Regions from separate parts of the Serratia grimesii genome, predicted to be linked through region 2. Evidence: riboswitches for the same ligand, from Rfam matches in the RefSeq annotation. Region 2 holds a riboswitch; each other region holds the start of a gene.

Region 1 (8,062 bases), 1.6 Mb from region 2:
CAGCTCAGCCGCAGCCCGCAAGGCGGCCTGCACGGTGAATCCCATCGTTTGATCCAACAAATATAATGATGCTTTTTCATCTTCAGAAAGAGTAACCTGATTAGTTGCCATGATCATAATGCTCCGTTTGGATATTTAACCCCAGACACCATTGCAAAAAACTGCAATGCTTATTTTCCGGTGAAAACAAATTCGCCAAACAAGATCATAGACACTAAATAAAATAAAACCACAAAATATGTATTGATATTTTCCGGTGTGAAAAATAAAATATTCAACCGATTAAATACTAAGGAGAAAAATATAATGAATAATACAGATCGGGTATCATTAGATAATCAATTAATTATAAATTAAAACTATTCCTATCGGAGTTGATTTAATATTAATTTTATTTTAATAATTCCCATATTCCGCATAAAACCGGCTGAATACATCCGCACTCAGCCGAATACTGACTATTTCCAGTCGGGATTATTCTCGAACTGTTGTTTCAGCAGCGCTTTCATGTCCTCGTCCGGCTTACCCAACCATTGATACTTGGCGTATTTCTTCGGATGATCAACCGCTTCCGGCTTGTTGGCCACTTCGACGCGTACCGCCCAAGCTTGCGACTTGTCTTCTTTAAACGCCACCATCATAAAATTGTTGGCACAGTCGTGGGGTTTACACACATTACCCACCAGATAGTTTTGGCCCTTCCAGCTCAGACTCTGCGCCGGGGTTGATGTCCCCACGCCCTTACGCGCCCAACCCGGCAAGCGGGCCTGGCCTTTCACCATGTTCTGCCAACTGGTCTGGTACCCCGGCTGCTGGATCACATCTGAGGTAGTGACAATTTGTTGGGCAAAGCTGCCCGCGCTAAAGCTGAGTAACACGCCGAAGATGGCACCGCGAAGTGCGTTTTGTCCTGTCATGGCCTTCTCCTTTAATAAAATTCATTCGCACCCGGCCAAAACCGGGCCTGAATTTAGTCAGACCACAGTGACGGCAAAAAGTTGAGTCACCACCAGGCATGGAAATGATGTACCGGCCCGATCCCCTGACCTACTTCCAAGGTGTCGGCTTGCTGCAACGCTTTTTGTAGATAATCCTTGGCTGAAGCCACCGTGCCGGCCCAATCATCATGGCGCGGGCGTAACGCGGCTAATGCGGCGGAAAGTGTACAACCGGTACCGTGCGTATGGCGGGTCGCCACACGCGGCGCGGTGAAACGCTGTTCCTGTCCAGCACTAAACAGCCAGTCCGGGCTTTCACTTTCGCTCAGATGACCCCCCTTCATCAGCACCGCCTGACACCCCATCGCCAACAGCGCCTGGCCTTGCTCGCGCATCTGTCGTTCATTTTCCGCCGGAGCACATTCCAACAATGCCGCAGCTTCTGGCAGATTCGGCGTGATAATCGATACCAATGGCAACAGTTCGCGACGAATAGAATCTACTGCCTCTGGCGCCAACAGTGGATCACCACTTTTCGCCAGCATAACGGTATCCAGCACCACAAATGTCGGTTGGTAATGGCGCAAACGCTCCGCCACCGCCAGCACAATGTCGGTGTTAGCCAGCATACCGATTTTTGTGCTGTCGATACGCACATCACTGAACACAGAGTCGAGCTGAGCGGCAACAAAAGCAGGGTCAATATTGTAAACCGACTGTACCCCGCGGGTATTTTGGGCCACCAACGCGGTAATAACGGAAGTTCCGTAAGCCCCCAACGCAGAGAAGGCCTTCAGGTCAGCCTGGATACCTGCACCGCCGCTCGGATCGGTACCCGCGATGGTCAATGCGTTAATCCGTTTCATTGCAGATCCTCCGGTCGCAGTTGATACAAAGCGTCGAGGAACGCAGGGGTAAAACTGCCCGGTCCGGCGGCATGCTGCGTAGCACGTTCACCACAAAGCGACATCACCCGGCAGGCAGTCGCCACATTGTCCAGCCGATCGCCCGGCAGACTGCAAAATGCCGCCACCACCGCCGACAGGGCACAACCGGTTCCCACGACCCGTGTCATCAGCGCGTCCCCTCCTGCAACGGCCCACTCACGCTGGCCGTCGGTGACATAATCCACGACCCCGGTTACCGCGACTATGGCACCACTGATCCGTGCCAACTCACGCGCGGCGGGTAAAGCCGCCAGCGAATCGTCCGTGCTATCAACGCCGCGCCCGTTTGCCTGTAAACCGCTCAACGCCATGATTTCAGAAGCATTACCGCGAATCGCTGCCGGATTTTCACCTAACAAGCGCTGGGCAAATGCGGTGCGGTACACCAACCCCCCCACCGCCACCGGATCCAGTGTCCATGGCGTTCCCGCCGCATTAGCGGCCTCCACAGCCACCAGCATGGATTCGGCACGTGAAGCATTGAGAGTACCAATGTTAATCAGCAAAGCATTCGCCAGCCGGCTGAACTGCGCCGCTTCGGTCGGTTCCACCACCATCGCAGGGGAAGCACCGAGCGCCAGCAACACGTTAGCCGTCAGTTCCTGCACAACTTCGTTGGTCAGGCAGTGAATCAATGGGGGTTGGCGTTTAAATTGGGTCAAACAAGCCGCGGCACGGGCGCCGGGTAAAGCATCAGGTCGAGCGAACATATTCCTCCCAACCGGCGTTCAAGAAGGCGGGTACCGGTTGAGGCACCGAGACTTCCCTACGCTGGCATAATCCAGATCAGGTAATACGGGTAAAATCTCAGCCCCTAGAGGCACCCCGAGTCAAGACGACCATTATTGAGGTTGCCGCCGGTGAGGTCAATCGCGCTATAGTGTCAAAAAATAAAAAGGAGATGCCATGCAGATAAGAACATACCAAGAGGCCGACCGCCCTTTCCTGCGCACGCTATATTTGGCGTCACGCAAAGCGGCGTTTACGTGGCGCGATACTGCCGGTTATCGGCTGGAAGACTTCGATCGTTCAACGCTGGGTGAGGATATCTGGGTTGCGGAAGACCAAGGGAGGCTACTGGGGTTTGTATCGATTTATCGCCAAGATAACTTTATTCACAACCTGTATGTCGATCCTCACCTGCCGCCCTTGGGTGTCGGCAGCGCCTTACTGCAGGCGGCTGAACAGACGTTTACTGCCACCGGGTCATTGAAATGTCTGGTGAAAAATGAAAAGGCGTTGGCGTTTTACCATAAGCATGGCTGGAGAACGATCACCACGGGCAATGACGGCACGGAAGACTACTACCTGATGCATTCCCCTGCAAAATAAGGGCACGGCATATACCGTGCCCATCAAAGCAAACCTGATCAGGCAGCAGATACTTCCTGGGTCAATTTTGCACGCGCACGGATATTTCTCACCAACAGTCCCGACACGATAATCCCTGCGCAGGCAAACATGCCCATCAGACCAAAGACGATCTTGTAGCCGGTTAGCCCTGGGAAGGCATCGAGAATGTGGCCGTACAGGCTGAAACAAAACATCGCCGGGGCATAACCGATAAAGCTGCCTAACGCCATGGCCGCACCGGTGTGTTCTTCGTCAATTTCAGCCTCACCGATAGGTGCAAAGAACACCGCACGCTGGGTAAAGACCACGGCACCAAATCCTAGCGTACAAGCCATACCCAGATAGACCGGCATTTGTTCGTGCGGCAACAGAATCAAAAGTGCCAGCGCCACTGCGCTAATAATAAAGGTATAGAATAAGTACTTGCTGGGAGACTTTAATACTTTATCGGCAATTAAACCGCCAATAGGCCCACCCACCATTTTAAGGCAGTACTGATTAATAATTCCGTATGCACCTACCAATGCAATCGGTAATGCATAGACATTACTTAGGAAAGGAATAAAGAACGTCAATCCACAATACACGGCGTAGACGCAGAAAACGCTAAAAGCAATCAGCCATACCGTTTTGTTTTTTAATACGCTACTCATGCCTGGCTTGTTACTTGCAGGCATTTCATTCTTCGGCAACTTACTTTCCTGCGGGTGTTCTTTCATCACAAAAAGAATAATAACCCCTACGGCAATAGCGATCGCTGAATAGAACAGTATCCCGACCTTAAAGCCAAGATAGCCGCTGCCAAAAGCGGTAAACAACGCCAGTGCGGAAAATGCCACCACGGTATCGACCACACCGCGGCCCGTCTCGAAAAAACCAAACAAACGCCCTTGCTGAGTATTATCCCCCAACATACTTACCGATTTCAGTAACACCGGCCAGTTCAGCATGTCGCAGGTCACCCCAAATAGCGCCCAGACAAACAAAATCCCCCAGTAGCCAGGCATACTTGACAGGTAGATGCCGAGCAAACCTGTAGCTATCAATGAAAAAGACATGGTGAATCGCCGTGGCAGGCGATCGGAGAAATAAATTGATAAGAAGAAACCAATGGTCGTCACAATAGAGTTGACCGACATGGCATTACCTATTTCACCGTTGCTCAGATGAAAATATTCTTGCATGGGCACATAAAACGCATCTTTAAGGGAGGGCAATTTATATATTGTTCCCCCGCATAGAACCAACAAGCTAAATAGCGCCCATCTTTTTTTAGTCAGCATAATCCCCTCACAGCCATTAAATAATAAGCGGTGTTGTTACCCCAATGATGAGACGAACGAATCTTCACATCAGTGAGAATGTGTCATTTATAAATTTATTTATTATATTACGTCGGGGTTAATAGCCCCTTGGCTTGCTGCATCAGACTGTCGATAATAGTACGAACGTAGTGAATTTGATTTAATGCATCTTGAGATTCTTTTTTTAACCTTTCCTCCAGCCCCTGCTCTGGTAATGGTGTTTCACTCATTTCACGCCATGGGATATAAGGGTTATCGCCCTCACCGCTGAAACGAAACGGCGGAGCATAATAATCCACTTCTTCTTCCAGACCATAGGCGGTGACCTGTGGTTGATCCTCTCCCAAACAAATGAGCCCCAACAACAGCTCCCTGAATGGTAAATCGCCCTGTCCAGAAATGCAGGCGCGGTGCCCCAGGCCATTATTTTCACGGACAATAAGCGCATCCTTGATATGCACCTGTGTGATTTCTCCTGCCATTGCTGCCAGTGCCGGCAAGGGTTCTTCATTGGCATTAATCATGTTGGCGAAATCAAACAACAGGGAAAGTTGAGGGAAATCTGCTGCCTGGATCAAACTCACCAGTTCATGGCTCTTGAGATCTTCATGTTGTTCGAGGGTAAAACTCAGACCTGTGTGCTGGTAACGCTGCTTTATATACTGAATATCTGCGCTGATTCGCGCCAAGACCTCTTGTAATGCCCCCTGATAACGCGGATAAAAACGAACCGAACTTGCGCCGCATTTAAGGGCGATAGTGACCGCCTGATCGATTGTTTGCGCATCGGACGCGCTGGTTTCGATATGAACATCCAAACCGTAATGCTGCGCCTGTTCACCAAACCTGCGCAGCCTGTCGTCATCGGCATGGCAAAGTGCCTGACTTTCCCCATCCAGCACGTGCACCTTAACGCCACGCAACCGTTGCTGATGGGCAATCATCAGAAGATCCTCAGGCAGGATCCTTTCCATACGCATATTGAGATGATAGGCATAGGCATGCAGATAAAGAGGCAAGTTCTGCGCCCGCTGAAGGACTTTCTCCGCCGTTAAGCGATCCATGGTGTTCACCTATAAGTTAATGAAAAAATCCACCGACTCGAAACGCCAGTATTCGATATCCACCTGTACAATCCTACGTTGGGCATCGGCACGATGCTTTTCGACCAAAATTGACGGTGTGCTGGCATTGCCGCCCATGACCTTGCACGCATCACCGGATAATCGCGTAGGTTTAAAAGCCAGATGGCGGGTATGAGTGGCAATCCCGTAGGCGCTTTCCCACACTTCAGCGAAAGAGCGCTCACCCAGACGTTCGATAAATTCAGGTGCCGCAAGCGGGCTGATAAAGGTCTCGTGGTAAAACACGATGTGATTGTCCAAAGCTCCCCAACCACAAATCTTATATATCTCCGTTCCCTCATCAACGTGCAGTAATTCCGCAATAGGTGCCGGTGCCGACAATACCCGTTCCTTGGTCATGTAACCCCAGGACGGACAACGGCCCTGCTCAATCGCGGCCTGTTTGAAGCTGGTGGACGAGTTCGGGTTGTAATTAAACCGCGGTAATGCTGCAAACCAACCCCGACGATCCTTACGGAAAATCCGGGACTCACTTTCCAGGAATAGCAGCGCCTGACGCAACGTCATACGCTTTATATTCAACAACTCCCCCAGCTCTCGTTCTGAAGGTAGTTTGTCGCCAGGCGCTATCGCACCTTGACTCAGCCAGTCATTAAGCCTTTGCTTGGCCAATTCAACGGTAGAGTTGTTTTCCATGTCTCACTCAATTGGTTTAAACCAGATGTCATAACATTATCGCGGTGAATTATTACAAACAATGGGGGCATTGAATTTTATATGTGACTCCTGTCCCATAACCGAAGGGATCCCGGAGATTCCAGACACAATCCGACCGGCATCATTCCGTGATGCCGGTTTATTACTCAGTTCACTGGTGTGTGGCATTCAGGCTGTTAGTGCTATCCCGCCGAACCAGAGGCAGGCATACCACGCAATGTCAGTCGCCAGAACAACAAGGCACTTAGGCTAACGCTCGCACCGAGCCAACACACACCACTCCATCCAGCCCAGGCGTAAGCATGTGTGCTGGCAAAGGCACCCAGTCCACTACCAATGGCGTAGAACAACATGTAGCAACCGACCAATCGGCTGTGAGCCTGCGGATGGGCACTGAAAATCATGCTCTGATTCAATACGTGAATGGCCTGACCAGCCAGATCGAGCAACACAATGCCAATAATCAGCCAGCCTACACCGTACCCCAACATGCTGAGTGGTACCCAAGCCACCACCAATAGCAATAGGCAAATACCGCTCGCCACCTGCCCTAAACCGCGATCGGCCAGATGCCCGGCACGCACCGCTGCCAGCGCGCCCACCGCGCCCACCAGACCAAACGCACCGATCACCGAATGCGAAAAACTAAACGGGGCCTGGCTGAGTGGCAGCACCAGCGCACTCCAGAAAATGCTGAATGCCGCAAACATCAACAGCGCCAGCATTCCGCGGATCTGCAACGTGCGATCACGCCATAACAACGTCAGCATTGATCGCAACAACGCTGGATAACTGAGCGTCGACGGCGGCGCGTATGATGCAGGTAACAAACGCGCCAGTACCGGCAGCAGAATCAACGTTACCGCAGCAGAGAAAAAATAGACGGCTCGCCAACCCCCTATATCCGCCAGTGCGCCAGAAAGCGTTCGCGCCAGCAGCAATCCCAATACCACCCCTCCTTGTGCAGCACCCACCACTCGCCCACGCTCATGAGGAGCTGCCAATGTCGCGGCAAAAGCGATCAACCCCTGCGTCATCGCGGTACCAAGCAACCCCACCAGCAGCATGCCACTCAGTAATAACAGACTGTTATCCGCCCAGCCGACCGCACACAATGCAGCAATCAACAACAGCTGTTGAACCGCCAACAATCGGTGACGATTAATCCGATCCCCCAGAGGTACCACCAGCACTAATGCCAGCGCACAACCCAACTGGGTTGCGGTGATTACCATGCCTACCGAGGCCAGGCTGATATGAAAATCCTGGGCAATAGCGTCCAGCAAGGGCTGCGCGTAATACACGTTTGCCACGCTAAAGGCACTGGCTCCCGCCAACAACAACACCAACGAAGCGGGAAGCCGGCCCAGCACCTCTCCCTGTGACGTACAGTTCGGATCCAGTGCTTTATCACTCATCATTCACTCCAAAGTGGTTTCATTATTAAACCCAATGAACTTTACGCACGGAGGTTTTATAATGCAACCAGATCTTGCAGCCAGGAGTGAAAGTGGTGAAACGTAAAAGTATGGAAGATGCGCAGTGCCCGGTAGCGCGCACGTTGGATGTGATTGGTGACTGGTGGTCGCTGCTGATCGTGCGTGACGCCTTCGACGGTGTGCGTCGCTTCAGTGAGTTTCAGAAGGGATTGGGGATGGCGAAGAATATTCTCTCGACCCGACTACGCACTCTGGTGGCGCACGGCATTCTGGAAATTG
Region 2 (8,062 bases):
AGACACTCGCGTTCGATCTCGGCAGCATCCAGGGTTTTACGCTTGATGCGATTGCTCATCGAAAAGCCGCAGTAGGTGCAGTCGTTGGCGCATAGGTTGGACAGGTACAGCGGTACATAGAAGCTGACCACATTGCCAAAACGTTGACGCGTCATCTGCTGCGCACGCTGCGCGAGCGGTTCCAGATAATTCGCAGCAGCGGGGGAGATCAATGCCATAAAATCTTCGCGTGTCAGCTTGTCCACATTCAACGCATGCTCCACGTCGCGCACGGTTTTGCTGTTGATACGTAAAGTTATATCGTCCCAATCCAATTGCTGCCAGCGGAGACTGAAGTCATCTGCCATCACAACGTCTCCCCAGTCTGACTGAGAAAAGCAGTCAATGGGCTGGAGGCTATTGCATTGTGTTGGCTACCGCCCAAACCGGCCTGACGCGCCAGTTCACCTGCTTCCAGTGCCAGACGGAATGCCCGAGCCATCTGCACTGGCTCGTGTGCTACGGCGATAGCGGTATTGACCAGCACGGCATCGGCACCCAGCTCCATCGCTTCTAACGCATGGCTTGGCGCACCGATACCGGCATCCACCACCACCGGCACTTTGGCCTGCTCGATAATGATCTCCAGGAAGTCGCGGGTGCGCAAACCACGGTTGGAACCGATTGGCGCGCCGAGCGGCATTACTGCCGCACAACCTGCTTCTTCGAGACGTTTGCATAACACCGGATCAGCGCCGCAGTAAGGCAGCACGACAAAGCCGTCTTTCACCAACGTTTCCGCTGCTTTCAGGGTTTCAATTGGATCCGGCAGCAGGTATTTCACATCGGGGTGAATTTCTAGTTTCACCCAATGTGTGCCAAGGGCTTCACGTGCCAGTCGGGCGGCAAACACAGCTTCTGCGGCAGTTTTTGCGCCGGAGGTATTCGGCAGCAGGCGAACACCCAGTTGCTGTAGCGGCGCCAGAATGGCGTCATTGCCACCGCGTAGATCAACACGCTTCATTGCCATGGTCACTAGCTGGGAACCGGAGGCTTGCAGGGCGTCCAGCATCAGCGTAGGGGTGGCGAATTTTCCGGTCCCGGTAAATAGGCGTGAAGTAAAAGTGGTATCGGCGATTTTTAACATGTCAGCCTCCAGCGATGGCCTGAAACAGCAGGATGTCATCACCGTCTTGCACCAAGTGGTTAACCCAGTCTGCACGCGGGATGATGGTTTGGTTGATAGCCAGTGCAGTACCTGGCTGGTGGCGTTCCAACTGCTCGAGTAGAGCGTCGACGCTCAGTGGCTGCGCCAATTCCAATGGCTGGTCATTTAGCCTGATTTTCATGCTGTCCCTCCGCACACCGCGCAGGTGCTAGCCAGGCTAAGTTGCAAGGTGCTCCAGCTTTGTTGTTTACCGTCGAATAACCGCAGTTTTCCGCTGAGTGACGAAGGCATGCCCGCTAGCATTTTGATCGCCTCCAGTGCTTGCAGCGTCCCAATGACGCCAACTACCGGACCGAGTACGCCAGCGGTTCGGCAGTTGCGTTGGGGTTCCGTTTGCTCTGGATACAAGCAGGCATAGCAACCCTGGGCATAGGGTGGCTCAATCACCAACAATTGGCCGCTGAAACCTACTGCACTGCCACTGATCAGCGGCTTGCCGGCTTTGATGCAGGCGGCATTCACCGCATGGCGGGTTTCCATGTTATCGCTACAATCCAAAATTAAATCAGCGCGTTGTACGGCACGCTGTAACACCTCCCCCTGCAAACGCTGTTCCAGCGCGATGGATTCGACCATCGGGTTCAGCGCCTGTAGCTGGTGCTTTGCCAGAGCGGCTTTGCTTTGGGAAACGTCGGGGCTGCGATAGAGGATTTGACGCTGCAAATTGGTGACGTGCAGCCTGTCGTCATCGGCCAGCAGCAAGGTACCAACACCGGCTGCCGCTAAATAGAGTGAGGCGGGGGAGCCTAATCCCCCTAACCCGACAATCAGTGCCGTCGAACCTTTTAGTTTCTCCTGGCCGGCTGGGCCAATGTCTTCCAGCAGCAATTGGCGGCTGTAACGCAGAAACTCTTGATCGTTCAACATGGCGCTACTCCTTGCCTTCGATCAACTGCAGCAGTTGGGCGGTGGCGGCACGCCAGTCTGCGGCCTGAGTAATTGCGCTGACGACGGCCACGCTGCCAACGCCACAATCCAGTACGGCTGCTACGCGATCGATACTGATCCCGCCGATCGCTACCGTTGGGTAGTCACTCAACCCGGCGACATGGCGCTTTAACTCCACCAGACCCTGTGGGGCGGAAGGCATATCTTTGGTTTGCGTCGGAAAAATATGCCCCAGCGCGATATAGGAAGGTTTCACCGCAATGGCGCGGGCCAGTTCGGCATCGTCGTGGGTGGAAACGCCCAAACGCAATCCGGCGCGGTGAATAGCTGCCAGATCGGTGGTATCCAGATCTTCCTGACCGAGATGAACGCCATAGGCACCGTGTTTAATCGCCAACTGCCAGTAGTCATTGATGAACAACCGTGCGTTATACCGTTTACCGAGGGCAATGGCTGTGGCGATATCCTCTTCGACCTGCTCATCCGGCAAATCCTTAATCCGCAGTTGAATCGTGGTGACACCGGCTTCCAATAGACGGGCAATCCATTCAACGCTGTCGACGACAGGGTATAACCCCAACTTGTGCGGCGTGGCGGGGAAAGGTGTGTTGATATCAGTCATTGCGAAGTTCCTCCTGCAGATTACTGGCGCTGTGGTATAGCTCACTACCGCGTGAGCGGAACTCGGCCGACATTTTCTCCATACCGGTTATCTGCACTTCTACTGGTTTGGCGGCTTCCTGGGCTGCGGCATAGTCACGCACTTCCTGCGAGATTTTCATCGAGCAGAATTTGGGCCCACACATGGAACAAAAATGGGCGATTTTGCCGGATTCCTGCGGTAGGGTTTCATCGTGATAAGCACGTGCGGTAGCTGGATCGAGTGCCAGGTTGAACTGATCTTCCCAGCGAAATTCGAAGCGTGCTTTTGACATGGCGTTATCGCGGATCTGCGCACCGGGATGGCCTTTGGCCAGATCAGCAGCGTGGGCGGCAATCTTGTAGGTGATCAGTCCCTGTTTGACGTCTTCTTTGTTCGGCAGGCCGAGGTGTTCCTTTGGCGTCACGTAGCAGAGCATGGCACAGCCGAACCAGCCAATCATGGCGGCCCCAATACCGGAGGTGAAATGGTCATAGCCTGGGGCAATATCGGTGGTCAGAGGGCCGAGGGTGTAAAACGGTGCTTCGTGGCAGTGTTCCAACTCTTCGGTCATGTTGCGGCGGATCATCTGCATTGGCACGTGGCCGGGGCCTTCGATCATCACCTGCACGTCATATTCCCAGGCAATTTTGGTCAGCTCACCCAGGGTGTGCAGTTCGGCGAACTGCGCCTCGTCGTTGGCGTCCTGAATCGAACCCGGCCGCAGACCGTCGCCGAGGGAGAGAGAAACGTCATAGGCGGCGCAAATCTCACAGATTTCGCGGAAGTGCTGATACAAGAAGTTTTCCTGATGATGGGACAGGCACCACTTAGCCATGATCGAACCGCCGCGAGAGACGATGCCGGTCAGGCGTTTAGCGGTCATCGGCACGTAACGCAGCAGTACACCGGCGTGAATGGTGAAGTAGTCAACCCCTTGTTCTGCCTGTTCCAGCAGCGTATCGCGGAACATTTCCCAGGTGAGGTTTTCCGCCACGCCGTTCACCTTTTCCAGTGCCTGATAGATGGGCACCGTGCCAATCGGCACCGGGCTATTACGTAAGATCCATTCGCGAGTTTCGTGGATATAACGACCGGTGGATAAATCCATCACGGTGTCCGCACCCCAGCGGGTAGACCACACCAGTTTCTCGACTTCTTCCTCGATCGAAGAGGTTACTGCCGAGTTGCCGATGTTGGCGTTCACTTTCACCAGGAAGTTACGGCCGATGATCATCGGTTCGGATTCAGGGTGATTAATATTGGCAGGAATGATGGCGCGACCTGCGGCCACTTCCTGGCGGACGAATTCCGGTGTGATGTTTTCCGGCAGGTTGGCGCCCCAGCTTTGTCCTGGATGCTGGTGGCGTAATACTTCGCCGCGGATACGTTCGCGGCCCATATTTTCGCGGATGGCGATAAACTCCATTTCGGGTGTGACAGTACCGGCACGTGCGTAGTGCAACTGGGTGACACATTTGCCAGGTTGCGCCTTACGGGGCAGCGGGAGGTGTTCAAAACGCAGGTGATCCAGACCTTCATCCGCCAAGCGCTGCTGAGTGAAACCTGAACTCACGTTTTTGAGTGCTTCGGTATCACCGCGTTCGGTGATCCAACCGGCGCGTAGCTTCGCCAGGCCGGTGTGTACGTTGAGTTCAGACTGCGGATCGCCGTAAGGGCCTGCGGTGTCATACACCGGAATAGCTTCGTTCTGTTCGTACTGCGGATTGTCTTTGTCGCCACCAATCAGCGTCGGGCTGAGCTGAATTTCACGCATCGGTACCTGCAGATCGCTACGTGAGCCCTGCAAATAAATACGGCGTGAGTTGGGAAATGAAACGCCCTGTAGAGTATCAATAAACTGTTGGGCTTCTTCGCGTTGCTCTTTACGGGCACGGGGTTTTTTAACGTTAGACATAGCAAGTTCCTACCAGTGTGTTGGGTTGGGAAAGTTGCTTGTCTGGAGCTCGGAGGGAGTAATGATGCTGGCCAGCAGGGCGGGATTGTCCCAAATTTGGGCACCTGCCTGTGGCGATAGATTACTCTTGTTCCCTTCGCGGGTATTAACCCGATCAGGTTCCGCGGATCCCGAATTAACGGTCTCAGCCTGGCCAATTTGATGAACAAATCAGGCGCTAGGCACTCCGACAAGATGCCCCCCAGTATAGGAGGGATAATAAAAAACACTACAAAATTTTAACGGGCCTGATCCAACGTTGCGTCCGGCTGGGCTTGCTGCCAGGCTTCCGCAGCCAGTTGGATCAACTTATCTTCCAGGGTAAAACGTGCTGCCAGCGTTTCACCGATATCTGACAACGCCTGATGGAATTCCAGACACACATCCTGATCAATATCTACTTCGGTATAGCGATCATGGAATGCCATGATCTGCTCGGTATTCGCCCAAAGCTTGGGGTAGATATTAACTGCCAGAGACATTTTCGGACTGGATGCGCCTTCCACTTGTTTGATAATTCTGTCATAGATATGAAAATGGCCGGCAGAGAGATAATCCACCAGATTATGGCAGAAGTTCTCCAGCGCTTTTTCATTCAGCGGCGTATGCTTTTCTTTGTTCGGTTTGATACCAACGAGGGTGCAATAAGCGACCAGCAGTTGCTTGCGGGCCTGAAGCCATTGATCAACTAATTCATTACTACCACCAACGCGCTGAGTCAGGCTTTCCAAACGGTTGAGCATGTTTGACTCCGTAAGTAATAAAACGTAACAGTAAGTTATTAAAATGTAACAAGGCCGATTTGTAGAGTGCCAGTGAAGCTGAGGTTGTGCAACAACGATATGGAACTTGCATTAACGGGTAATGAAAATGGCTGGTGGATCGTCAGCCATGAAAGCAAACTTTGGTTACCGAACGGTGAATTACCGTGTGGTTTGGCCGCATCATTCTCCTTGCAGGGAAGAATGGCTCGTACTATTGGCGAATGGGAAGGGTTGCCGGTCTGGTTGGTCCGCCATGCGATGCCACAGGAAATGGGCTCGGTACGCCAACTGCTTGAAGTCGATCGCGGGTTGTTTCAACTCGCCGGACGCGGTGTGCAACTGGCCGAGTTTTATCGTTCTCATCGCTACTGTGGTTATTGCGGTCATGAGATGCATCTCAGCCGTACCGAGAGCGCCTGTCTGTGCAGCCATTGCCGGGAGCGTTACTACCCGCAAATAGCACCTTGCGTGATTGTCGCCATTCGGCGCGATGATGAGATCTTGTTGGCCCAACATGTGCGTCATCGCGGTGGTATTCATACCGTACTGGCCGGTTTTGTTGAGGTTGGCGAAACGCTGGAACAGGCGGCAGCGCGTGAGGTAATGGAGGAAAGTAACATTGAAATCAAAAACCTGCGTTATGTCACCTCGCAACCTTGGCCGTTCCCGCATTCGCTGATGATGGCCTTTATGGCCGATTACCACCGGGGTGAGATCCGTCACGATCCCAAAGAGCTGCTGAATGCCGGCTGGTACCGCTATGATCAGTTGCCACTATTGCCACCGCCTGGCACCGTGGCGCGCCGTTTGATAGAGGACACCGTAGCCTTATGCCGTGAGCAATAAATCGCTACAATACCGGCAGATGAATAAGGGAGCCCATAATGAATGAGTTGAAGAACGATCGTTACCTGCGCGCGCTGATGCGTCAGCCAGTGGATGTGACCCCCGTATGGATGATGCGTCAGGCCGGTCGTTATTTGCCGGAGTACAAAGCCACCCGCGCCGAGGCCGGTGATTTCATGTCGCTGTGCAAGAATGCGGAACTGGCCTGTGAGGTTACGTTGCAGCCACTGCGTCGTTTCCCATTAGATGCTGCCATTCTGTTCTCCGACATCCTCACCATCCCAGACGCTATGGGGCTCGGGTTGTATTTTGAAGCAGGTGAAGGCCCACGTTTCTCCTCTCCTATCACCAGCCGTGCCGATGTGGATAAGCTGCCAGCGTTCGATCCGGAAGTGGAACTGGGTTATGTGATGAATGCAGTGCGCACTATCCGTCGTGAGTTGAAAGGTGAAGTACCGCTGATCGGTTTCTCAGGCAGCCCGTGGACATTGGCAACGTATATGGTGGAAGGCGGTAGCAGCAAGGCCTTTACCAAGCTGAAAAAAATGATGTACGCCGAGCCAGCCACGCTACATTTGCTGCTCGATAAGCTGGCTGACAGTGTCATTTTGTATCTCAACGCTCAAATTAAAGCTGGTGCGCAGTCTGTGATGGTATTCGATACCTGGGGCGGCGTGCTGACGGGGCGTGACTACCGGGAGTTCTCGCTGCACTACATGCATAAAATTGTCGACGGCCTGCTGCGTGAAAATGATGGCCGGCGTGTACCGGTCACGCTGTTCACCAAAGGCGGTGGTCAGTGGTTGGAAGCCATGGCGGCAACCGGTTGTGACGCGCTCGGCCTCGACTGGACGACAGACATCGCTGATGCACGCCGTCGCGTAGGGGATAAAGTGGCGCTGCAGGGCAATATGGATCCTTCCATGCTGTATGCATCGCCTGAGCGTATTGGTCAGGAAGTCGAAACCATTCTGGCGGGCTTTGGCCACGGTGAAGGGCATGTGTTCAATTTAGGCCACGGTATTCACTTAGACGTGCCACCGGAAAACGCTGGTGCATTCGTTGAAGCCGTCCACGCGCAATCAGGGAAATACCATCGCTAAGGATCTGATGTGATTGATACTCAAATCCTGCGTGCAGAGCAACTACAGCGCGCATCAGAAGTCATTCGCCAGGATGATTTTTTGGTCGATCCGCCAGCTTTTATCGCCGGTGCCGACGTGGGCTTTGAGCTGGAGGGGGCGGTGACCCGTGCCGCCATCGCCATCCTGCGCTATCCGTCGCTGGAGTTGGTTGAATACCAAGTGGCCCGTGTTGCCACCACCATGCCCTATATCCCTGGTTTTTTATCGTTCCGTGAATACCCTGCGTTGCTTGCAGCCTGGGAGCAACTGCACCAGAAGCCTGACCTGGTTTTTGTCGACGGCCATGGGATCTCGCATCCGCGCCGCTTGGGTGTGGCCAGCCATTTCGGCCTATTGGTCAATGTGCCGACCATTGGTGTGGCCAAAAAGCGCCTGTGCGGTAAATTCGCGCCGTTGGGTGTCGAGGCTGGTTCGCTGTCACCCCTGGAAGACAAAGGTGAGCAGCTGGGTTGGGTGTGGCGCAGTAAAGCACGCTGTAACCCGCTGTTTATCTCCACTGGTCACCGCGTTGGGGCCGACAGCGCACTGGCCTGGGTACAACGTTGTATGGCGGGTTACCGTTTGCCGGAACCCACTCGCTGGGCTGATGCCATTGCCTCGCGCCGACCGGCCTTC
Region 3 (8,062 bases), 380 kb from region 2:
TCGGGTTTGGAGCCAAAGCTATCGGCGATCGATCTCATGATCGGGTGGATAATCCCGCCGCCACGGGCAGTATTGCTTGGCGTTACCGGTGCCAACGTGGTCTCCGCCAGCGTTAATGCATAGGCGATCCCCAGTGTCTTTTTGCCGAATAGCGAAATAAAGTAATAGCCAATGCGCGCCCCTAACCCGGTTTTGTTCAGGCTAAGAGAGATCATGATCGAGAAACCAATTAGCCAAATCAATTGGTTGGAAAATCCGCTCAGCGCATCATTCAGCGCCGCGCCTGGGTTACCCGGGTTGGTAACACCGGTCACTGCTACCAGCGCAATAGCCACCACCGAAACGGCACCAATGGGCATCGCTTTGCCGATAATGGCGATAATAGTGCCGATAAACAGCGCCAGTAAATGCCAGGCATTGGGCTCTACCCCAGCAGGCACAGGGATCACAAACCAAATTAGCAAAGTCGCAGCGAGGGCAAACAGGGAAGGAACAGGCTTGAGCGGTGTTAGTTTATCCATAACATACCCACTTTTCTAAACGGATCGGCATCTCAGCAGCAAGATGGGCGGGAGCGTAGCAGTCACGCTCCGTGTTCCCTTTAGCTTGGAGGGTTGGCGTAATGTTCTCAATGACATGCGTCAATGTTGCTGATGTTAAAACTCACACTTCCCGCACGCGAGCACTCATCCATAACGCCGCTACTGCCAGGATGGTCGCGAACCAATACACCGCATAATGGCCCAGGTTTTCCACCAATGCCCCCTGCAGTACCCCCGCCAGAATCACACCGGTAGAAATACTATTGGTAAACAGCGTCGTCGCAGCCCCCGGACGTCCCGGCATCAGGTCCTGGAAATAAAGCATGCCGATACCGGCGATAATGCCGATAAATATGGCGTTGAACAGCTGTAACACCATCAGAGCCAGCTTGAATTTAAACATCACCAACCCGGCATAAAACAAAATACCCGCCACCACAGCAAACAACATCATGTTGCGCTTACCGAACCGTTTGACGTAATAGCCGGCCAGCAGCATTGCAGGAATTTCCAACCCCGCCGCAGTGCCCATCAGCAGGCCCGCCAGATTCTCCGGCAGCCCCAAATCCGCGGTAATATAGAGCGGCATATCGATGATATACATCGTATTGCACGTCCACATCAGCATCGAGGCGATAAACAAGCGCCGTACATCACGGTTACGCCAGGCACTGGCGGGTGCAATAGGCGCCGAAGCCGTATTGGTAAGTACATTGTCCTGAACTTCCTGCCCAGCACGCGGCACCGATGGCAAGGTAAACCACACCAGTAACGCACAGACAGCAAAGGTTGTCGCCGCAATTACAAACATCACGGTAAATCCGTAGGTCAGCGCCAACGTAAACGACAGCGGCGGGCCAATTACCCATGCCAGCGACAGTTGTGCACGCATCACCGAACTGAACATCACTACTTCACGCGCCGAGCTGTCAGCATATTCTCGCGCCAGCGCGAAAATTTGCGGCATCGCGGTATTGGCAATCGCCGACAACAGCACACCGGCGGTGATCAGCGTCAAATAGTCACGGTTGAAGGCAAACAACAGACAGTTGCCGATCGCCATAATACAACACACCAGAATCAACTTACGCCGGTCGCCATGCGTATCCGAACGCTTGGCCAACAGAAAACTGACGGCAATACCGACAATGGCATTAACGGTGTAAAACAGACCAACCCACAGTGGCCGTACCTTAACTTCAGTCGTAAGGAAGAGGCTCAGCGTCGGGGCCAATAACGCTCCGGCAATGCCAGAAAGAAACGCAATCAGCAGGAAAGCGGCAAAAATGGGATTAAAGCGGCGTGGTAACCCGTACAGACGTTTCATATTGTCGTCCCTGGCCCTAATGCGGAAGAGAGAACCTTAGGCTACGGCAGATAAATTGCAAGAACATCACCGCGGCTGGTGATAAAAAAACCAGTGGGTATGACCCCACTGGCTGGTGAAACAGCACCATTACTCAGAAACTCTTGTGCCCTTCGCCTTTCAAGCCGCGATGTTGCTGCTCAAAGCGCAGTGGCCTAACTCAGTTGTCGCATCAAAGATGCTCGCGATATTCCTTGTCCGCCATCTTATGGATGTCCCATTGGGTCAGGTGAGCCAGCATATCCAGCCGCGCCTGTTCAGGCACCAGCCCCAGCCAATCGGCATGCTGGCGGCGTACCGCGCTGAAATACCGTTGATAGAACTGTTTTGACAAGAAAACTTTCATCTGTCGCCCTCCCCCTTTCATTGAGGAAAATTATCGGCGTAATATAGGGAAAGATAAATTGATGGGTTGATACCGGAGCGTTCCTCTTTTATGTCCACCTCCAGATTGCAACAGCAGTTCATTCGTCTGTGGCAACGCTGCCATGGCGAGCCGACCGATACCACGCTGCAAGAGCTGGCCGAAGTGCTCACCTGCTCACGTCGTCACGTGCGTTCGTTACTTGGAGCCATGCAGCAGCAAGGCTGGCTGACCTGGCAAGCGGAATCGGGGCGTGGTAAACGTTCGCGGCTCACCTTCCACTACACTGGCCTGGCATTGCAGCAGCAGCGTGCGGAAGAATTGTTGGAGCAAGACCGTATTGATCAACTGGTGCAACTGGTCGGCGATAAAAATGTGGTGCGGCAGATGCTGCTGTCCCAACTGGGCCGCAGCTTTCGTCAGGGCAAACACATTCTGCGCGTGCTCTACTATCGCCAGTTGTACAACCTGTTGCCCGGTTCAGCGTTACGACGTTCGGAAACCCATTTGGCACGGCAGATTTTCAGCGGACTGACGCGCATAAATGAGGAAAACGGGGAACTGGAATCAGACCTCGCGCATCATTGGCAAGCTTTAACACCGCTGCATTGGCGTTTTTATCTGCGTCCGGCGATTCATTTTCATCATGGCCGCGAGCTGGAAATGGAGGATGTCATCAGTACGCTCAGTCGCTTGATGCCACAGCCCCTGTTTTCCCATATCGAGCGCGTGATCTCGCCGACGCCATACGTGATTGACGTGCACCTGCTCAGCCCCGACTACTGGCTACCCTGGTTGCTGGGTTCTGTGCACGCCATGATCCTCCCACGTGAGTGGCAGAGTCTGCCGGAGTTCTCACGCCATCCAATAGGAACCGGACCGTACAGTGTGGTACGCAACCACCGCAGCCAGATGAAAATTCACGCCTTCGACGATTACTTTGGTTACCGCGCACTGATCGATGAGGTGAACATCTGGGTGCTGCCGGAAGTGACCGAAGAACTGGTGCACTCCGGCGTCCAGTTGCAGGCGGACGACACTGGCAAAAATGAACTGGAAAGCCGGTTGGAAGAAGGCTGCTATTTCCTGCTGTTTGATCAGCGCTCCTCATTGGCGGCGGATCCGGCCATTCGCAGTTGGCTGTGTGAGTTGATCAACCCGATTTCACTGCTGAGCAACGCCGGGCCAGTCTATCAACGCTATTGGTCTCCCGCCTATGGCATTCTGCCGCGCTGGCACCATAACCGTGCGCTGGCACTACAATCCAAGCCGTCTGGGTTAACCGAACTGACACTGACCTTCTACAGCGAACACTCGGAATTCCACGCCATTCAACAGGCGATCGAACCCTTGCTGGTGCAACAGGGTATCAAGCTGAAGATTCAGATCGTCGATTACGATACCTGGCATAAAGGCGATGCGATCAGCGATGTGTGGCTAGGCAGCGCTAACTTCTATCTGCCGCTGGAATTCTCGCTGTTCGCCACGCTGTATGAGTTGCCGCTAATGCAGCACTGCATGAATGAAGATCTCGCTGAAGATGCGACGTTGTGGCGCGCCAATACCTTACCGCTGGCCGATTTTGGCCGACGTCTGGTCAGCAGCCATCAGCTACACCCGCTGTTCCACCACTGGTTGCAATTGCATGGTCAACGCAGTATGCGCGGTGTGCGGATGAACACCCTCGGCTGGTTTGATTTTAAATCCGCGTGGTTTGCGCCGCCGGAAGCATAAGCGCCTTTCACCGACGCCCGTTAGTCTTTACAATGGCGCCGTCTCAACGGGGTGCAAAAATGCGGCGTGCCGATTTTGCTGAGAATAAACCCGTCGAACCTGATCCGGTCAATACCGGCGGAGGGATTTGAGCCTAGCGAACCGGCAGCCGCCACTCGCCCCCTCAGATACCCTTGCCCCCTAAATGTTCAGGAGTGCAAAGTGGTCAAAAAAAGTCTGCCCTTATTATTGTTGCTGAGCGCCGCGCCGGTGTTCGCCAAACCCACGCTGACGGTCTACACCTATGATTCCTTCGCTGCAGACTGGGGCCCTGGTCCGGCAGTCAAAAAGGCCTTTGAGGCCCAGTGCGACTGTGAGCTGAAATTCGTGGCACTGGAAGATGGCGTATCACTGCTTAACCGTCTACGTATGGAAGGCAAAAACAGTGCCGCCGACGTGGTTCTGGGGTTGGACAACAACCTGTTACAGGCCGCGCAGCAAACCGGTTTATTCGCACCAAGCAACGTCGACAGCGCTCAGTTAAGCGTCCCCGGCGGCTGGCAGGATAAAACCTTCGTGCCTTACGACTACGGCTACTTTGCCTTTGTTTACAATAAAGAAAAACTGAAAAATCCCCCCACAAGCCTGAAAGAACTGGTCGACAGCGACCAAAATTGGAAAGTGATTTACGAAGATCCTCGCACCAGCACGCCGGGCCTGGGGCTGCTGCTGTGGATGCAGAAAGTTTATGGTGACAAAGCCCCCGAAGCTTGGCAGAAACTGGCGAAGAAAACCGTCACCGTGACCAAGGGCTGGAGTGAAGCCTACGGTCTGTTCCTGAAAGGTGAAGGCGATCTGGTACTCAGCTACACCACCTCTCCGGCCTATCATCTGATTGAAGAGAAGAAAGACAGCTACGCCGCTGCCAACTTTAGCGAAGGTCATTATCTGCAAGTCGAAGTGGCGGGCAAACTCAAGGCCAGCAAACAACCGGCACTGGCCGAGCGCTTTATGCAATTTATGGTGACTCCAGCGTTCCAGAACACTATTCCTACCGGTAACTGGATGTACCCGGTGATCAAAACCCAACTACCGGCAGGTTTTGAGCAAATGACCGTACCGCAGACAGCGCTACAATACAGCGCTGAAGACGTGGCTAAACAACGCGGCAACTGGATCCGGGCATGGCAAACCGCCGTCAGCCACTGATCCCACGCTGGTTATGGCCGGGGCTGCTGGCTTCCGGTCTGATCCTGACCGTCGCCGTACTGGCGATGGGTTCGCTGTGGCGACACGCGCCCGAAAGCGACTGGCGGGGTCTGTGGCAGGACAGCTACCTGTGGCATGTGGTGCGTTTCACCTTCTGGCAGGCGTTGTTGTCGGCGCTGATCTCGGTGCTGCCCGCGATCCTGTTGGCACGCGCACTGTTCCGTCGCCGTTTCCCCGGCCGCCAGTTACTGCTGCGGCTGTGCGCCATGACGCTGGTGCTGCCGGTACTGGTGGCGGTGTTCGGCCTGCTCAGTGTTTATGGCCGACAAGGCTGGCTGGCTGCAATATGCGGTTGGCTCGGCATTAACTACAGTTTCTCCCCTTACGGTTTGCAGGGCATCCTGTTGGCACACATGTTCTTCAATCTGCCGTTAGCGACTCGCTTGCTGCTGCAGGCACTGGAAAATATTCCGGTCGAACAACGCCAATTAGCGGCCCAGCTTGGCATGAGCGGCTGGCAGCAATTCCGCTTCGTTGAGTGGCCAGCACTGCGTCGCCAGATCCTGCCGAGCGGCGCGCTGATCTTTATGCTGTGCTTTGCCAGCTTCGCCACCGTGTTGTCACTGGGCGGCGGGCCGCAGGCCACCACCATCGAACTGGCGATCTACCAGGCGCTCAGCTATGACTACGATCTCAGCCGCGCTGCACTGCTGGCTCTGATCCAACTGGCCTGCTGCCTGGGGCTGGTGGTGCTCAGCCAGCGCTTGAGTCAGGCGCTGCCCGTGGGCAGTACCCATGCCCACATCTGGCGCAATCCGGAAGACAGCTTGTGGCGCCGCGTGAGTGATTTTTTGCTGATTGCCGCCGCGCTGCTACTGCTGCTGCCCCCGCTATTGGCCGTCATTGCCGACGGTGCCAACCAAAGCCTGGTCAGCGTACTGCAACAACAGGTGCTGTGGCAGGCGTTATTCACCTCGTTACGTATTGCTCTCGGTGCCGGTGCGCTGTGCGTGGTACTGACCATGATGCTGCTGTGGAGCAGCCGTGAGCTGAAGTTGCAACAGCGGCTGCGCTGGGGCCAGCGACTTGAGCTGAGCGGTATGGTGATCCTGGCAATGCCGGGTATCGTGCTGGCGACCGGCTTCTTCTTGTTGTTAAGCGATACCGTGGGGCTGCCGCAGTCGCCGTATGCGCTGGTGATCCTCACCAATGCACTGATGGCGGTGCCCTACGCGCTGAAAGTGCTGGAAAACCCGATGCGTGACCTGGCCGAACGCTATAACCCGCTGTGCCTGTCGCTGGATATCCACGGCTGGCAGCGACTGCGGCTTATCGAACTAAAAGCATTGCGCCGCCCACTGGCCCAGGCGCTGGCCTTCGCCTGCGTACTGTCGATTGGCGATTTCGGTGTGGTGGCCCTGTTTGGCAACGAGCACTTCCGCACCCTGCCTTTTTACCTGTATCAGCAGATTGGTGCCTATCGCAGTAATGACGGCGCGGTCACCGCACTGTTGCTGCTACTGTTGTGCTTCCTGCTGTTTACCCTGATCGAACGTTTACCGGGCCACCATGATAGATCTTGAAAAACTGACCTACCTGTATGAACACCTGCCAATGCGCTTTGATCTACGCATTGAACCAGGCGAACGTGTCGCGGTGCTTGGCCCCAGCGGGGCGGGCAAAAGTACGCTTCTTAGCCTGATTGCCGGGTTCCTGTCAGCCACCAGCGGTAAACTGCGGCTAGATGGCAGCGACCACACCACAACGCCACCGGCTAAACGCCCTGTCTCGATGCTGTTTCAGGAAAATAACCTGTTCGCCCATCTGACGGTGGCGCAAAACATCGGATTAGGTTTGGATCCCGGATTGCGGCTGAACGAAGAACAGAAGCAACAGTTGGCACAAATCGCGCGACAAGTCGGATTGGAAGAACATGTACTGCGCCTGCCGTCACAGCTATCCGGGGGGCAGCGACAGCGTGCAGCCTTGGCCCGCTGTCTGATCAGGCAACAGCCAATCCTGTTGCTCGACGAGCCTTTTTCAGCACTCGACCCAGCACTGCGCAATGAAATGTTGCAGCTACTGCAAGAAGTTTGCGACCAGCGCAACCTGACATTGCTGATGGTCTCTCACAACCTGGATGATGCTGCACGTATTGCGCCACGCACCTTGCTGGTGGTCGATGGCCGCATTTTTTACGACGGTCCAACGCAGGCGCTGCTGGACGGCAGCGCACCAGAAGCCAGAGTGCTCGGCATTTCACACAAAGCGTGATCCGCAGCGCGTTTTTTATGCTGCGCAAATAAACCTGTTGTGCGAATTTTGCGCCTGTGGTTTTATAAAATCCTGACTTTTTTTACTGATGATAAGGTTCCCTGTGATCGCATCCTCGCTGACTTCGACCCTACTAGTTACCGCGCTACCAGCCGCGGTGATGGTCGTCGTGCGTGTGGTGGTGGTCGTCGGCAATGCGCCGTAGGGTCCGAATCAACGCATCGATTCCCAAACCCCGCCGGCGCAAACCGGGCGGGGTTTTTAGTTTCAGCCCCCTGCCCAGAAAAGCGAACCGGCCTTGAGAAAGGATAGGAACATGGCAATTTCGGGCACGCCACAGCAAGGCAACCGCTTCACCGGCGCACAGCTGATCGTTCATCTGCTGGAACGTCAGGGCATCACCACCGTTGCCGGCATTCCCGGCGGCGCTGCACTGCCGCTGTATGACGCACTGAGCCAAAGCACCCGCATTCATCACGTACTGGCACGCCACGAACAGGGCGCGGGCTTTATGGCACAAGGCATGGCGCGTGCCAATGGCAAGGCGGCGGTATGTATCGCTTCCAGCGGACCGGGCGCAACCAATCTGGTCAC
Region 4 (8,062 bases), 2.1 Mb from region 2:
CACATCGCCCAGACAGACGTTTTCCGGGTAAAAGGTGGACACGGCGCTGGAGGCGTTACCGTCGAAAGGGGCAAACAGCGGGATGCCACACTGCGAGGCCACCATGCCGGCAATGGTATAGCCGGTGCCAGGCAACTGTTGGGTGTTGCTGAAGTCGATGCTGTTTTCGCGATGTTGGTTCAGTTCGTCAGCCAGTCCGGGAAAAAGTTGTTGATCGAAGTAGGTTCTTTCCAGGCTCTCAGCATAGATATACACCAGATTCGGGGCCTTGCCCTGTACGCTTCTTTTGGGGGCTTTGTAATAGGTATCAAAGTCGGCGGTATCGCCGCTGATCTGGCTTCTGACCAGCAGGGAGATATCCTGAAAGGCGGGGGTGGTACCGACGGAAAACAAGGCCAGCAGCACGGCGATCACACTGTATACCACGCTGCTGCTTTTCGCTTTGCGCCGCACCAGACTCCAGGTGAGTACGGCGAAGATCAGCGCCAGGACTGCCAGTAGCCCTATAAACGGCAGCAGGTATTTTCCGACGCCCGCGCCTTTCAGGCTACTGGTGAGGGTGTAGATCACTGCATCGGTAATGCCGTCACCGGTAAAGTAGTTACTGGCGATCAGGACAACGTTGAGGATCAGATAGCTGCCCAGCAGTGTCAGCAGAGTGGCAAGCCACCAACGGTTGGCAGCGCCCCGGGTCCGGTAGATTAAAATTGAGGCTAAAAAAAGTGCAAACGAGATTAATGCTGAAACCATCCACCGTACCCTGTCTAATTAAAAAGAAAAACTTTACTGTCCTGGCCAACGCCGCTGACCGCTGCCGCAGCGAGAAAGAGGAGGGTATAGCGCATTGAAACCGTCAGGGCAATGCGTGTTTGCATTGCTCCGGTGCGTCAGAGTGTGATTGGACGTTTTTGTGACAATAGTGTGACACTAATCACGCCAGTGAAGAGAGAGGCCAATCATGGTGTTGTATGGCTTCCCCCATTGAGGTAGGGCGTTATAGATAAGGGCGCAGCATGCTACGCCCGATAACGGCTTAATGCAGTTCCACCGCGTATTGTTCCACGGGGGTGATTTTCTTGATCAGCTTGTTGTCGAAAAGGAATTGCTCGTAGGCTTGATAGCGTGCCTTATCCAGTTTGGCCGGATCACGCGCAAACAGCGGTAAGCTGGCCTGCCACGCCTGTTTGTTCAGCTCGGTGTTCAGTTCTGGATGGGCCTTGGCGAACGCTAACCAGCTTTCCTGAGGATGGGCATGCAGGTAATCGCTGCCTTTTTTCAGTGCCGCGAGGAATTTTTTAATTTTCGGCTCTGTGACGGTGTCGCGATTGGCGACGATGATCAGTTCGTCGTAGGCGGGGACGCCGTAATCTTCAACGTTAAACACCACCGGATCTTTTCCCTGTAACTTCAATTCAAGCGCTTCAATATTGCGATAACCGCCGATAACCGCATCGACCTGTCCTGCCAGCAAGGCGCTGGTCAACTGGAAGTTAACGTTGATCAAGTGGGTGTCATTGGGGTTGATATGTTCATGCTGGAGCATAGTTGCCAGCGTCGCTTGTTCAATACCGCTGACCGAATAGCCGATTTTCTTGCCCTTTAGGCCCGCAGGAGTGGTGATGGTTTTATCCAGCGTGATGATGGTATTCAGCGGTGAGTTAATCAGGGTGCCCACACGCATTAACGGTAGACCTTGATCGGCAAAGAAATGCAATTGTGGTTGATAAGTGATGGCGAGGTCGGCCTGTTTTGCTGCAACCAGCCGCGGAGGCAACGCGGGATCAGACGGGGGCACAATCTTGACGTCGAGGCCTTCGGCCTTGAAAGCTCCGATCTGTTCGGCCACCATGATAGGCGCGTGATCGGGGTTGATGTACCAATCAAGCACCAGCGTCAGTTTTTCGGCAGCGGTTGCTTGCCCGGCCAGCGTAGCGCTGAGCAGCAGCCCGCAGAGGGTATTTTTAATCATTGTTGATTCCTTTTATCAGTCATTTTCCGGCGCCCAGTTAATAAGGCGTAGCAGCAGCGCGTCTACCGTCACCCAGAGCAAGACGGTCATCAGCACCAGAATAAACAGCGCAGCAAAACAGACGTCGGTCTGCATGCGTGCGTTAGCGTTAAGCATTACGTAACCTAAACCTTCCGCCGAACCGACCCATTCGCCGATGATGGCGCCTATCGGGGCGACGGCGGCGGCCATGCGTAGCCCGGAACCGAAGGCCGGCAACGCCGCCATCAGCCGCACATGCCGCAGTTGGGCCCAGGGGGAGGCACGCAGGGTACGTGCCAGGTCGAGATAGTCGTTATTGACCCGCCGCAGTCCATCAAAGAACGCAGAGGTGACAGGAAAGAAGATCACCAGCACCGCCATCACCACTTTGGCGCTCATGCCAAAACCAAACCACAGCACTAACAGCGGGGCCAGCGCAAACACCGGGATCGCCTGACTGGTCAGCACCAGGGGCATCAGCCAGCGTTGCAGCCGTGGCGAGAAAATCATGCACAGCGCTAGTGCGGCCCCCAGCAACACCCCTGCCAGCAGGCCGCAGGCTATTTCTGAGGCCGTAATCAGCGTGTGATAAGCGAGATAAGCCCGGTCATTCCAAAGCGCCTGCGCGACCGCAGACGGTGAAGGCAACAGGAAGGCGGGTATATCACCCAAGGTGGCCCATCCCCATAGCAATAACAGGCCGACAAATACTGTCAGGCTGCGGCGCATTCGTGACAGGCGGCTTTCCACCATAGGTTTCATTCGGCTGCCCTCACCAGTTGCAGCAGCAGCTCGCTCTGGCTTTTCAGCAGTTGGGGATCGTCCGGTGCACGTGGCGGCAGGCCCTCAATGACATGGCTGTCGTCAATGCCGGCGGGATAGCGTGACAAGACCAGCAAGCGGTGACTAAGGCGGCAGGCCTCCATGGGATCGTGGGTAATCAGTAACACGGTATGTTGTGCCAGCAGCTCGGCGGCAAGCTGCTGGATTTTTGCGCGGGTAATGGTGTCCAGCGCCGAGAAAGGTTCATCCATCAATACGATCGGTTGGCGCTCATACAAGGTGCGGGCGATGGCTGCGCGTTGGCGCATCCCACCGGACAAGGCCGCCGGCAAGGCACTGCCATACCCGCTCAGACCTACGCGTTCCAGCAGATGTTCTGCCCAGGAACGGTCGACTTTTTCACCCCGTAGCCGTGCGCCGAGGCTAATGTTTTGAGCAATGGTTAGCCACGGATAGAGCAAATCTTTTTGCCCCATGTAGGCGATGCGTCCGGGGATCGGCAGGCCATCGCTGCCTGTGACCGTGCCGGACGTGGGTTTCGCCAACCCGGCAATGATCTTCAGTAAGCTGGTTTTCCCTGCACCGCTTGCGCCGAGCAAGGCGACAAAACTGCCGCCTGCGATATCGAAATTTAGCCGGTCGAAAATTACTTGCGGGCCAAAGCGCAGAGTCAAATCCCGCACCTGAATACCCGGTCGCACGCCGTCATACTGAGCGTTACCGCTACTCATTTGGCATTCAACCCCATTTGCCAGAAGGCAGACTCCAGCCGGGTCGCAGTGGTGAAGATGGTCGACAGTTCGGCCAGTCGGCTTTCAGCTCCACGCTGGTGACTAACGTTTTCCAGTAGATCGAGTGCGGCCTGCACCCCGGACAGATAGGCAGGATCACCATAGTTACGGATCCATGAGGCATAAGGGTTGCCTTGCATTACCGTGGCAGGGTCGCCCAGCAGCCGCAAACCAATTTCGGCATAACCGGCGACGCAGGGCATCAGCGCGGCGAGCAGATCAAGCGCATCACCGGCGTGGCCGATATCGAGTACATAGCGGGTGTAGTTGAGGGTTTCTGCGGCCTCAGGTTCGGCGGCAATGTCTGGTTCGCTCAGCCCCCAGTCTGCGCAATAGGCCAGATGCAAAGGCAGTTCGGCGACAATGGCGTTGAGGGAGGCGGTGGCCGCACGCATCTCCGGCAGGGTCCGCAGTTTGCTGACCAGCAGCGCATAGGCGCGGGCAAAGTGGATCAGGAACAGGTAATCCTGGGTCAGATAGCGGCGGAATGCGGGCTCAGGTAGTGTGCCGGCAGCCAGTTGCTGAATAAAAGGGTGTGCGACATAGTCCTGCCAGTGGCTACCGGCCTGCTGGCGCAGCCGTCCGTAAAGACCATTATCAAATTGAGGGGTAAACATGGGACCTCCAAAAGTGTGTGGAGATCCGGGCGCGCTGAGGTATGAACAGGCAATGACTGATGGTGTTATTGCCGACCCGTCCCTTCGCTGGCATGACCCAGATCAGGTTCAAAGGGTTCGGCTTGTGCCATCTCAGCCCGTAACAGGACACCCCTCGGAGGAGCCTGTTATACGATATTTACTTTTTGATTACAACGATCGGGCGGTCGAGTTGGGCTGCAATAAGGGCGTCTTTCGTTAGCTCAAAACGGTTCGTTTAGTGCGATCGCACACAATTTTTCTGGCCTGAGCGGGGGCATTTTTGTCACTGTAATCCGGTCATAATTGAATCTAAGGGCTACTCCTATGAAGAAAATTGGATTTCTCTCGTTTGGTCACTGGACGCCTTCGTCACAGTCGGGTACCCGTTCTGCTGCGGATGCGTTGCTGCAATCCATCGATCTCGCTGTCGCGGCAGAAGAATTGGGGGCGGATGGGGCTTACTTCCGCGTGCATCACTTTGCGCGTCAGCTAGGCTCGCCGTTCCCGCTGTTGGCTGCCATTGGCGCAAAAACTCAACGTATTGAGATCGGCACCGGTGTGATCGATATGCGCTATGAAAACCCACTTTATATGGTCGAAGACGCCGGTGCTGCTGATCTGATTTCTGGTGGACGCTTGCAGCTTGGCATTAGCCGCGGTTCTCCCGAGCAGGTCATTGAGGGCTGGCGTTACTTTGGCTATACGCCCGCCGAAGGCGAGACCGAAGCCGATATGGCCCGTCGCCATACCGAGGTGTTACTCGATGCGCTGCGTGGTGAAGGTTTTGCCGAACCGAACCCACAGCCGATGTTCCCCAACCCGCCGGGACTGTTGCGTGTTGAGCCTTTCTCCGCAGGCTTGAGGGATCGTATCTGGTGGGGGGCCAGCTCGAACGCCACAGCAGTCTGGGCGGCGAAATTGGGGATGAACCTGCAAAGCTCGACGTTAAAAAATGACGAGACGGGCGAGCCGTTTCACGTGCAGCAGGCCAAGCAAATTCGCGAGTACCGTGAAGCCTGGAAAGCAGCAGGGCATCAGCGCGAACCCCGTGTGTCGGTCAGCCGCAGTATCTTTGCATTGATGAATTCGCAGGATCGCAGTTATTTCGGCAATAGCGGTCAGGAAGGCGATCAGGTGGGGTATATCGATCAGCAGACCCGAGCCATATTCGGCCGCAGTTATGCCGCTGAGCCAGAGCTGTTGATCAAACAACTGGCGCAGGACGAAGCCATTGCCGAAGCGGACACCTTGCTGTTGACCGTGCCAAACCAATTGGGCGTTGACTATAACGCCCATGTGATTGAATCGATCTTGACGCATGTCGCCCCGGCGCTGGGTTGGCGCTGATAGTTCGATGACGACGAGCCCGCCTGAACTGCCTGTGGTGGGCTTCTCTGAAATTCAAAGCAGGGGCAGCAAATTAACGTGCCTCTGCGGATAGCACATTCTTGACTTATTTTGCTCAATTTGTATTTTAAGGACATGCATACATTTCTGATTATCGTCCCCGAAGGGGGCATGTTGTTCGAGTCGGCGGGAATCGCTGACATCCTGATGCAGGCCAACCGCTTGAGGCCCCATGACGCGCCGCTTTATCAAATGTCGCTGGCCACCACACAACCCCATCGGGTGGTGCACGGTTTGTCTGGATTGAATCTGCTCGCCGATCATCGTCTCTCGGATCTCGATCCTGATCAGGAGCGCGACACCATCATCGTGACGGGAAAAGGGGCGACCGCGGAAGAAAGTGCTTATGTGGTCGATTGGCTGCGCCGCGCCGCACCTAAAGCGCGACGTATTGCGTCGGTATGCGGTGGCGCTTTGCTACTTGCAGAGGCTGGTTTACTCGATGGACGCCGGGCAACCACCCATTGGCGACTGCTGGAAACGTTGCAGGCCCGCTTCCCCAAAATACACGTCGAAAATGGGCCGCTGTATGTTCAGGATGGCTCTGTCTGGACCTCCGGCGGTGTCAGTTCCGGGTTCGATCTCACCCTGGCGCTGGTGGAAGACGATTACGGTTTTGTTCAGGCACGCGAAGTGGCGCAAGACCTGGTGATGTTCCTGCGTCGGCCTGGCGGTCAGGCGCAGTTCAGTCGTTATCCGTTGAATCAGGCTAAAAACCCTGGCCCGATCCGCGATCTCCAGTCCTGGATCCTGGAAAACCTGTCCAGCGATCTCGGTGTAGAAAAACTGGCAGAGCGGGTCGCGATGAGCCCGCGAAACTTTACCCGCGTTTTCACGCGTGAGACGGGCATTTCACCCGCTAAATTTGTTGAAGAAGGGCGCCTGTATCTGGCCCGGCAACGTTTGGAACAGAGTGCTGAAGGTATTGAGCAAATCGCCATGAACTGCGGGTTTGGTAATGGTCTCAATCTGCGGCGCGTTTTTGAACGACATTTACAACTGACACCTACCGAGTATCGCGAACGTTTCCATTCACGCATGTTGGCGTAAATTGATCTATAAACGTCATTTACGTCATAACGCCTTCGACCTACATTGGCAGCAGAGCCAATAACGAAGGAGTAGATCATGGTCAAAGTAGGCATTAATGGATTCGGCAGAATCGGCAGAAATGTGTTGCGTGCTGCGTTGGGGCGCAGTGACTTTGAGATAGTGGCGATCAACGATTTAACCGACAGCAAAACCTTGGCGCATCTGCTGAAATACGACTCGTTGTCGGGCACATTGGCAGCCAATGTTGAAGCCGGTGAAAACCAGCTACTGCTCGATGGTCGGCCGATTCATGTTTTCTCCGAAAGAGATCCGGCCGCTATCCCATGGAAAAGCGTGGGCGTTGACGTCGTTATCGAAGCGACGGGGTTCTTCACTGACAAAGCCAAGGCCGAAGTGCACATCACGAAAGGCGGGGCCAAGCGAGTGATTATCTCGGCTCCGGGCAAAGACGACGATATTACGATAGTGATGGGCGTTAATCAGGATCTGTACGATCCGGCGAAGCACCGTGTGGTCAGCAACGGCAGTTGCACCACTAACGGCCTGGCGCCCGCGGCTCAGGTCCTGCATCAGGCCTTCGGTATTGAATATGGTCTGATGAATACCACCCATGCCTACACCAACAGCCAGGCATTGCATGACCAACCGGAAAAAGACTTACGTGGCGCTCGCGCCGCAGCGGAGTCGATAGTGCCTTACTCCAGCGGTGCCGCCAAAGCCCTTGGCAAGGTGATCCCGGCATTGGACGGGCGTTTAACCGGTTATTCGTTACGTGTGCCGGTGCCCGTAGTGTCTATCGTTGACTTAACGGTGACGTTGAAACGTGACGTGACGGCTGAAGAGATCAACGCCGCGTTCCGTCAGGCGGCGCAGTCGGGCCCACTCAAGGATATTCTGGGTTACAGCGATGAGCCTTTGGTATCGAGCGATTATAAAGGCGACCCACGTTCATCCATTATTGATGGGCTTTCTACGTTGGTTATTGGTGGGAATCTGGTCAAGGTTCTGGCCTGGTACGACAACGAATGGGGCTTCTCTAACCGTTTGGTTGATCTGGCTGTGTTGATGGAAAAACGCGGGTTGTAGGTTCTAAGAATAAGGGCGCTGCATACTGCGCCCTATAACATAATCAATGGGTTAAATCGGGTCGAACAGGCTCGACCCCACCGGTTTAACTCTAAACAGATTTGTGAGCCGTCTGAATTACAGTTGTGCGATATGCATTAAATCTTGTTTGGCCCCTGGCGCGACGGCCAGCACCGGCCCGCCACGCAGTAGATGTTCCCCGTCGGTATTGAACGGATGCGTCCAGCCACCGGCTTCGTTGACCAGACAGTAACCCGCCAGACAGTCCCAGGCATGCATATAGGGTTCGTAGTAACCCACCAAACGTCCGGCTG

What was found. Region 2 has a riboswitch for thiamine pyrophosphate ahead of thiC (phosphomethylpyrimidine synthase ThiC). Riboswitches for the same ligand answer to the same signal wherever they lie in the genome.
Region 1: linked by a shared signal. The riboswitch ahead of thiM (hydroxyethylthiazole kinase) and the one ahead of thiC (phosphomethylpyrimidine synthase ThiC) in region 2 are both predicted to bind thiamine pyrophosphate.
Region 3: linked by a shared signal. The riboswitch ahead of thiB (thiamine ABC transporter substrate binding subunit) and the one ahead of thiC (phosphomethylpyrimidine synthase ThiC) in region 2 are both predicted to bind thiamine pyrophosphate.
Region 4: linked by a shared signal. The riboswitch ahead of tenA (thiaminase II) and the one ahead of thiC (phosphomethylpyrimidine synthase ThiC) in region 2 are both predicted to bind thiamine pyrophosphate.

What each region holds. Positions count from the first base shown of each region.
Region 1 is NZ_LT883155.1:3,842,100-3,850,161, forward strand. It holds gene SGBXF1_RS18070 (methyltransferase) at 1-111, opposite strand, end outside; gene SGBXF1_RS18075 (inhibitor of vertebrate lysozyme family protein) at 459-917, opposite strand; gene thiD (bifunctional hydroxymethylpyrimidine kinase/phosphomethylpyrimidine kinase) at 1,004-1,804, opposite strand; gene thiM (hydroxyethylthiazole kinase) at 1,801-2,595, opposite strand; TPP riboswitch at 2,632-2,723, opposite strand; gene SGBXF1_RS18090 (GNAT family N-acetyltransferase) at 2,792-3,217, shown strand; gene SGBXF1_RS18095 (MFS transporter) at 3,256-4,521, opposite strand; gene SGBXF1_RS18100 (sugar phosphate isomerase/epimerase family protein) at 4,629-5,606, opposite strand; gene SGBXF1_RS18105 (GntR family transcriptional regulator) at 5,616-6,323, opposite strand; gene SGBXF1_RS18110 (MFS transporter) at 6,527-7,762, opposite strand; gene SGBXF1_RS18115 (winged helix-turn-helix transcriptional regulator) at 7,858-8,062, shown strand, end outside.
Region 2 is NZ_LT883155.1:337,945-346,006, forward strand. It holds gene thiH (2-iminoacetate synthase ThiH) at 1-347, opposite strand, end outside; gene SGBXF1_RS01510 (thiazole synthase) at 347-1,126, opposite strand; gene thiS (sulfur carrier protein ThiS) at 1,128-1,328, opposite strand; gene SGBXF1_RS01520 (HesA/MoeB/ThiF family protein) at 1,325-2,074, opposite strand; gene thiE (thiamine phosphate synthase) at 2,079-2,717, opposite strand; gene thiC (phosphomethylpyrimidine synthase ThiC) at 2,710-4,653, opposite strand; TPP riboswitch at 4,768-4,892, opposite strand; gene SGBXF1_RS01535 (Rsd/AlgQ family anti-sigma factor) at 4,932-5,435, opposite strand; gene nudC (NAD(+) diphosphatase) at 5,535-6,302, shown strand; gene hemE (uroporphyrinogen decarboxylase) at 6,341-7,405, shown strand; gene nfi (deoxyribonuclease V) at 7,415-8,062, shown strand, end outside.
Region 3 is NZ_LT883155.1:722,800-730,861, reverse strand. It holds gene SGBXF1_RS03390 (DASS family sodium-coupled anion symporter) at 1-521, opposite strand, end outside; gene SGBXF1_RS03385 (sugar efflux transporter) at 664-1,869, opposite strand; gene sgrT (glucose uptake inhibitor SgrT) at 2,081-2,254, opposite strand; gene sgrR (HTH-type transcriptional regulator SgrR) at 2,345-4,006, shown strand; TPP riboswitch at 4,044-4,150, shown strand; gene thiB (thiamine ABC transporter substrate binding subunit) at 4,208-5,194, shown strand; gene thiP (thiamine/thiamine pyrophosphate ABC transporter permease ThiP) at 5,170-6,777, shown strand; gene thiQ (thiamine ABC transporter ATP-binding protein ThiQ) at 6,764-7,468, shown strand; gene ivbL (ilvB operon leader peptide IvbL) at 7,557-7,673, shown strand; gene ilvB (acetolactate synthase large subunit) at 7,785-8,062, shown strand, end outside.
Region 4 is NZ_LT883155.1:3,301,609-3,309,670, reverse strand. It holds gene opgB (phosphatidylglycerol--membrane-oligosaccharide glycerophosphotransferase) at 1-750, opposite strand, end outside; gene SGBXF1_RS15660 (ABC transporter substrate-binding protein) at 1,034-1,969, opposite strand; gene SGBXF1_RS15655 (ABC transporter permease) at 1,985-2,752, opposite strand; gene SGBXF1_RS15650 (ABC transporter ATP-binding protein) at 2,749-3,504, opposite strand; gene tenA (thiaminase II) at 3,501-4,181, opposite strand; TPP riboswitch at 4,244-4,346, opposite strand; gene SGBXF1_RS15640 (LLM class flavin-dependent oxidoreductase) at 4,527-5,549, shown strand; gene SGBXF1_RS15635 (GlxA family transcriptional regulator) at 5,685-6,659, shown strand; gene gap (type I glyceraldehyde-3-phosphate dehydrogenase) at 6,738-7,748, shown strand; gene SGBXF1_RS15625 (inositol monophosphatase family protein) at 7,866-8,062, opposite strand, start outside.